2 regions of the Phytohabitans sp. LZ39 genome follow, and region 2 is predicted to be linked to the other one. Evidence: riboswitches for the same ligand, from Rfam matches in the RefSeq annotation. Region 2 holds a riboswitch; the other holds the start of a gene.
The links. A riboswitch is a leader RNA that binds a small molecule or an ion and turns the genes downstream of it on or off. The one in region 2 is predicted to bind S-adenosylmethionine.

Region 1 (3,375 bases), on a different contig from region 2:
CGTCCGAATTGGACAGCCCGGTGTACGAGCGCTGCGTCGACCACGGCATCCCGGTCTTGGTCGACGGCGCCGTCCTGGACGGCTCGCGCATCGACACCGACCCGGACGTGTACGGCGTCGGCGTTGAGCTAGGCGCCCACACGGTAGTCACGGCGGCGATCCCCCGCGACGCACTGCCGCACGTGGAGGTCGCCTTCGCGGTCCGACCGATCTGACCCGATAGCGAAGCCCTGCCCGTCGATGCCTCCCAGCACGCGTCGAGTGGCGTACCGTTGGCCGATGGCCTACGCGGGCTCCCGCACCGTAAACGTCGGCATGTGGCTGCTGCCGGACGACGAAGACGCGTTCGATCTGGCGTTGCGCATGGCGTTTCCGGCGACCGCGTGGCAATGCGGGCAGCCCGGGGCGCCGGGGCTGCACCCGATCCACCTGCACGAGTCGCTGGCGACCGCGATGAGGTGTGGCAGCCGCGGCGTTCAAGCTTTCCTGCACCTGCCAATCGGCGCGCGCCCGCCGGACGGCGTCACCCTCGCAGACGGGGTCACCGTGCCGGACGGTCCTCCGGTCGCCGCGGCCTTTGAATTGTGGCGTTCTTGTCGTCGACATGAGCTCGACAACACCTACTGCGACCACGATCCTGGCTATCGGCACGCCGCGGGCGGCGCGTACTTCGACGTCGGCTGGCTGGACGTCCGCTGGTTCGAGGACGAGGTCGGCGCCGATACGCACCAGCTCCTTCTCCAGCAGGCCCGAGCGATCCGGTCGGTCCTGGTCGCCGCGACCCGACCGGCACGTATCAAGAATCAATTCGGCAAGCCGCTGACCGGTTACCGGATCGGTCACGCGGCTCTGACGATGGTCAGCACTACGGGCATCCGGCTCGGGCGACCTGGCACGGAACGGTTCACGCTCACGTAAGCCCAGGCACGCCTTCCCTGTCGGCGGCTACCTCGGCGGCGAGGGCGGCGACGACGCGGTCGATGTCGTCGTCGGTGGTACCCAGGCCGAAGCTGATCCGCAGCAACGCCGCGGGATCGGCGGCGCAGTCGGCGCCGCCCGCCGCCGTGGTGCCGGTCAGGCGGCGGGCGAGCGGGTGCGCGCAGAACTGCCCGGCCCGCACGCCGATGCCGTGGTCGGCGCCGAGCCGCTCCGCGACCGCCGCGACGTCGTAGCCGGGCAGCGCGAGGGAGACGATGCCCACCCGCGGATGGGCATCGTCGAACAGGCTCACCGGCACCGCGCCCCGCACTGCCGCCAGGCCGGCCCGCAGCCGCCGCAGCAGCTCCTGCTCGCGCTCGTGGATCGCGTCCCGGTCGGTGCCGGTGAGGGCGTCGCACACGGCCGCGAGCGAGACCGCGCCGAGCAGGTTCGGGGTGCCGCCCTCGTGGCGCGCCGGCCCGGTCGTCCAGGTCACCTCGCCGGGGTGGTCGCCGACGGCCGCGCTCGCGCCGCCACCGCGCAGGTACGGCTCGCCGCCGTCCAGCCAGTCGGATCGGCCGACGAGCACGCCGGCGCCGAACGGTGCGTACAGCTTGTGTCCGGAGAACGCCAGGTAATCGGCGCCCAGTTCGGCCATGTCGACCGCCCGGTGCGGCGCGAGCTGAGCCGCGTCGACGACGGTCCGGGCGTGGTGTGCGCGCGCGACGTCGGCGAGGCGGCGTACCGGCCACACCTCGCCGGTGACGTTGCTGGCGCCGGTCACCGCGAAGATCGCCGGCCCCTCGATCCGGTCCAGCGCCCGGTCGAGCAGGTTGGCGGCCGCGTCCGGGTCGGGCGGTGCGGGCAGGCGCACCGGGTTGGGCCACGGCAGCAGGTTGGCGTGGTGCTCACCGTCGAACACGACCGTGGTGGTGCCGGCGGGCAGGGCGTGGGCCAACAGGTTGAGCGCGTCGGTCGTGTTTCGGGTGAAGACGACCGCGTCACCGGCACGCGCGCCGACGAAGTCGCCGACCGCCTGACGGGCCCGCTCGTACTCCAATGTGGACCTGCTGGACCGTACGCCGGCGCCGCGATGCACGCTGCCGTACCAGGGCAGCAGCCTTTCCACCGCCGCGGCGGCGGGGCGGGCGCACGGCGCCGATGCGGCGTAGTCGAGATGGGCGAAGCGGACGGTCGCCCCCGACCGCAGCCGCACGGGCAGATCGGCACCGACGATGTCCAGCGTCATGGGGCAGGCCTCCGAGGCTCACGCTTACCCGCGGCGCGGCTCGGCCACGGGTCTGGTCGTCACCCGGGGCACCCCACCGTGAACACGAGGGTTGCCGGCCAGCGAGCCGGGGCTTGACGCTGGCGCTCTTGACCTTCCCCGGACTATACAAGACCGCCACCGCGGTGGACGGTCGGTGACCTGGCTGCAAGACTCGCCACTGATGACAGTGCTCCGCGGCGCCGCCCGAGTGGCGGGCCTGCTGGTCGTGGTCGTCTGCCTCGGCTACGCCCTGGGCGGCTGCTCCGGCGACCCGGCCGGCCCGGCGGCGAGCAGGCCGGCAGCAACACCGCCGCCGGCTCCTACGGCCTCGCCGACGGCGCGCGGCACGTCCCCCAGCCCGACGCCCACCCGCGTCGGCGCCGCCACCGCCGCACCACAGTGGCTGGGAAAGCGGGTCCTCCCGGTGGGGCCGAACGGGTCCGCCGCGGCCCAGGACACCCCGCCAGAGCTGCGCAACCGGTCCATCATCACGGTCGACGACCTGCCACCGCCGCCCGACGGCCGCTTCCACGCGACCGTGCAGGCGGTGCCCGCCAGCGTGCTGGCCAGGTCCAGCTGGAGCAAGGGCTGCCCGGTGGCCGCGGCGGACCTGCGCTACGTCACGGTCGGCTTCCGCGGCTTCGACGGGCGCGCCCACACCGGCGAGCTGCTGGTCAACAGGCGGGCGGCCGACGACCTCGTCACCGTGTTCCGCCGGCTGTTCGCCGCCGACTTCCCGATCGAGCGGATGCGGATCTCCAGCGCCGCCGACATGAAGGCACCGCCGACCGGTGACGGCAACACGACCGAGGCGTTCGCCTGCCGGCCGGTGCGAGGTCAGACCGCGTGGTCCCAGCACGCCTACGGGCTGGCCGTAGACCTCAACCCGTTCCAAAACCCTTATCACAAAGGCAAAGTGGTGCTGCCGGAGCTGGCCACAGCGTACCTCGACCGGGCCAAGACACGGCCCGGGATGGTGCGGCCCGGCGGGCCGGCCGTGCAGGCCTTCGCCGCGATCGGCTGGCCGTGGGGCGGCGACTACCGATCGCTGAAGGACTACATGCACTTCTCCGCCAGCGGCGGCTGACCCGTCAGACAGGCGAGTCGTCACCCCGGACGCGGGCGTGCAGGTGCATGTCGTGCCGGCCGTCGGAATGGACGGCGGCACTGCGCTGGGTGCCCTCGAG
Region 2 (3,375 bases):
GTCAGGTGATGGGGCTGCTCGGGCCGAACGGCGCGGGCAAGACGACCACGCTGCGCGTGCTGATGGGGCTGACCCAGCCGACCGGCGGGGAGATATATGTATTCGGCCACCGGCTCGTGCCCGGCTCGCCGGTGCTCTCCCGGCTCGGCGCGCTTGTCGAGGGGCCGGGCTTCATGCCCCACATGAGCGGGCTCGACAACCTCAAGGCGTACTGGCGGGCCACCGGCCGGCCGGAGGCGGACGGCCGGCTAGACGAGGCGGTCGAGATCGCCGGGCTCGGTGACTCGATCCACCGCAAGGTCCGCAAGTACAGCCACGGCATGAAGCAGCGCCTCGCGATCGCCCAGGCGATGCTGGGCCTGCCTGAGCTGCTGGTGCTCGACGAGCCGACCGACGGGCTCGACCCGCCGCAGATCGCCGAGATGCGCCGGGTGCTCAAGCGGTACGCCACCGACGGGCGGGCCGTGCTCGTGTCGAGCCACCTGCTCGCCGAGGTGGAGCAGACCTGCACCCACGCGGTTGTCGTCAACAAGGGCGAGATCGTGGCGTCCGGGCCGGTCGAGGAGATCGTGGGTGACTCGCCGACGGTGCGGCTGGACGTCTCCGACGTGGACGCGGCCGAGGCGGTGCTCCAGCGGCTCGCCGGGGTGCGTTCGGTCGCCGGCGACGGCGCCAACGGGCTGGTGGTGGACATCAACGGCACCGCGCGCAGCGAGGTGGTGGCCGAGCTCGTCCGCGCCGGCGTCGGGGTCGACCGGGTGGTGCCCCGGCGGCGGCTCGAAGACGCCTTCCTGGCCCTGGTGGGCGACAACTCGCGAGGGAGTGGTGACCGATGAGCACGGCGACGATCGGCGCGGCCACCGGTTACCGCCCGAGCCGCACGCTCACGGTGTGGCAGGAGTGGCGGCGGCAGGCGTCCCGGCGGCGCACCCAGCTCGCGCTCGGCTTCATGGTGCTGCTGCCGCTGATCGTGCTGGTCGCGTTCCAGTTCGACAGCGGGGGCGACGACGACAACGGCGGCGGCGAGTTCGCCAGCCTGATCGACCTGGCCACGTCGGGCGGGCTCAACTTCACGCTCTTCACGCTCTTCGTCTCGGCCGGCTTCCTGCTCACCGTCGTGGTGGCGCTCTTCTGCGGCGACACGGTGGCGAGCGAGGCGAGCTGGGGCAGCCTCCGCTACCTGCTGGCGGTACCGGTGCCCCGGGCCCGGCTGCTCGCGGTCAAGCTGGTCGTCGCGCTCGGGTACTCGGCCGTCGCCCTGACCCTGCTCGCCGGCACCGCCCTGCTCGTCGGCACGCTGCGCTACGGCTGGTCGCCGCTGCGCAGCACCGTGGCGGCCGAGATCCCGGCCGGGGAAGGCCTGCTGCGGCTGCTCGGCATCCTCGGCTACCTCGCGGTGGGCCTGCTGGTGGTGGCCGGGCTGGCGTTCCTGCTCTCGGTGCTCACCGACGCGCCGCTCGGCGCGGTCGGCGGGGCGGTGCTCCTCTTCATCCTCTCCAGCATCCTGGACCAGATCACCGCGCTGGGGAGCATCCGTTCCTTCCTGCCGACGCACTACAGCGACGCCTGGCTGGGGCTGCTGTCGACGCCCGTGCAGTCCGACGACATCGTCAAGGGCTGCATCTCGGCGGTCGCGTACGCCACGCTCTTCTGGTCGCTCGCCTTCTGGCGCTTCACCCGCAAAGACGTGGTGTCGTGAGGCAGATCACCGGAAAGGCGCGGTAGCCGGCTTCGCCCCGTACACTGTGTCGGGAACACACAACTGAATACCTCATCCAGAGGGGCAGAGGGATACGGCCCGATGAAGCCCCGGCAACCACCCGCGTGACTCGATGACGAGGCCAATCGCGGAGCAGGTGCCAATTCCGTCCCCGCCGCACGGTGCGGCGCAGGGGAAAGATGAGAGGACGCCTCGATGCCGTCGACACTCGACGCTACGACCATCACCACCTCGGACGCCCCCACCCAGACCAGCCCTGCCCGCGCACTCGCCTGTCGCGGCTGCGGCAAGGAGTACCCGCTCGCCGCCCAGCACGCCTGTTACGAGTGTTTCGGCCCGCTCGAGGTGGCCTACGACCAGGCCGCTCTCGCGCGGGTAACCCGGGCACAGATCGAGGCTGGCCCGCACAGCATCTGGCGTTACGCGGCGCTGCTCCCCACCGGACAGGACCCGGCGAGCCGGGTGACCCTCGACCCGGGGCTCACGCCGCTCGTCTCCGCTTCCCAGCTCGCCGCCGAGCTGGGCGTGCGCGGGCCGCTGTGGGTCAAGGACGACAGCGCCAACCCGACCCACTCGTTCAAGGACCGGGTCGTCTCGGTGGCCCTCACCGCGGCGCGCGGGCTCGGCTTCACCCGCTTCGCCTGCGCCTCCACCGGCAACCTGGCCAACTCGGTCGCCGCGCACGCGGCCCGCGCCGGTGTGCCGTCGATCGTGTTCATCCCCGGTGACCTCGAGCCCGGCAAGGTCGTCACCACGGCTGTGTACGGCGGCGACCTGGTGGCGATCGAGGGCTCGTACGACGACGTCAACCGGCTGTGCAGCGAGCTCGTCGAGACGGACGAGTTCGAAGACACCGCGTTCGTCAACGTCAACGTGCGGCCGTACTACGCGGAGGGTTCCAAGACCCTCGGGTACGAGGTGGCCGAGCAGCTGGGCTGGCGCCTGCCCGAGCAGGTGGTCATCCCGATGGCGAGCGGCGAGCTGCTCACGAAGATCGACAAGGCGTTCAGCGAGCTTGTCGAGATCGGCCTCGTCGAGGCGCCGGCCAACGGGTGGCGGGTCTTCGGCGCCCAGTCCGCCGGCTGCAACCCGATCGCCGTGGCCCTGCACAACGGCGTCAGCGACATCATCCCGGTCAAGCCGGTCGGCATCGCCAAGTCACTCAACATCGGCGACCCGGCCGCCGGGCTGTACGCGCTGGAGGCCGTGCGCCGCACCGGCGGCTGGATGGACTACGCGAGCGACGACGAGATCCGCGACGCGATCCAGCTGCTCGCCCGTACCACCGGCGTGTTCGCCGAGACGGCTGGTGGCGTGACCGTGGCCGTGCTCAAAAAGCTCGTCGAGTCGGGCAAGCTCGACCCGGACGCCGAGACGGTCGTCTTCAACACCGGCGAAGGGCTCAAGACCATCGATGCGGTGGCGGAGCAGGTCGGTCCGACGTACCGGATCAAGCCCTCGCTCCGCGGTGCCCGGGACGCCGGCCTCCTCGACTCCTGATCATGCGATTCCCGGTCACGGCCCGTGGGAGCGCGACCACGGAGGGAGCCGCAGGTAGGAAAAGTTTTACCGGGATGGGAGTTGCATTCCGTAGTCGTGAATTTGCCGTCCGTCGAGAAAACACCGCTCCGGGGACTTGACGGCGCCATCTGGAC

Region 1: another riboswitch for S-adenosylmethionine. It lies ahead of AC5L36_RS14880 (aminotransferase class V-fold PLP-dependent enzyme); the one in region 2 lies ahead of thrC (threonine synthase).

The regions. Positions count from the first base shown of each region.
Region 1 covers NZ_JCADBM010000006.1:275,705-279,079, reverse strand. Annotated here, with positions in the region: gene AC5L36_RS14890 (hypothetical protein) at 1-215, shown strand, start outside; gene AC5L36_RS14885 (hypothetical protein) at 280-918, shown strand; gene AC5L36_RS14880 (aminotransferase class V-fold PLP-dependent enzyme) at 911-2,167, opposite strand; SAM riboswitch class IV at 2,183-2,301, opposite strand; gene AC5L36_RS14875 (M15 family metallopeptidase) at 2,343-3,275, shown strand; gene AC5L36_RS14870 (GNAT family N-acetyltransferase) at 3,280-3,375, opposite strand, start outside.
Region 2 covers NZ_JCADBM010000001.1:679,222-682,596, forward strand. Annotated here, with positions in the region: gene AC5L36_RS03120 (alpha/beta fold hydrolase) at 1-836, shown strand, start outside; gene AC5L36_RS03125 (ABC transporter permease) at 833-1,699, shown strand; SAM riboswitch class I at 1,769-1,906, shown strand; gene thrC (threonine synthase) at 1,916-3,220, shown strand.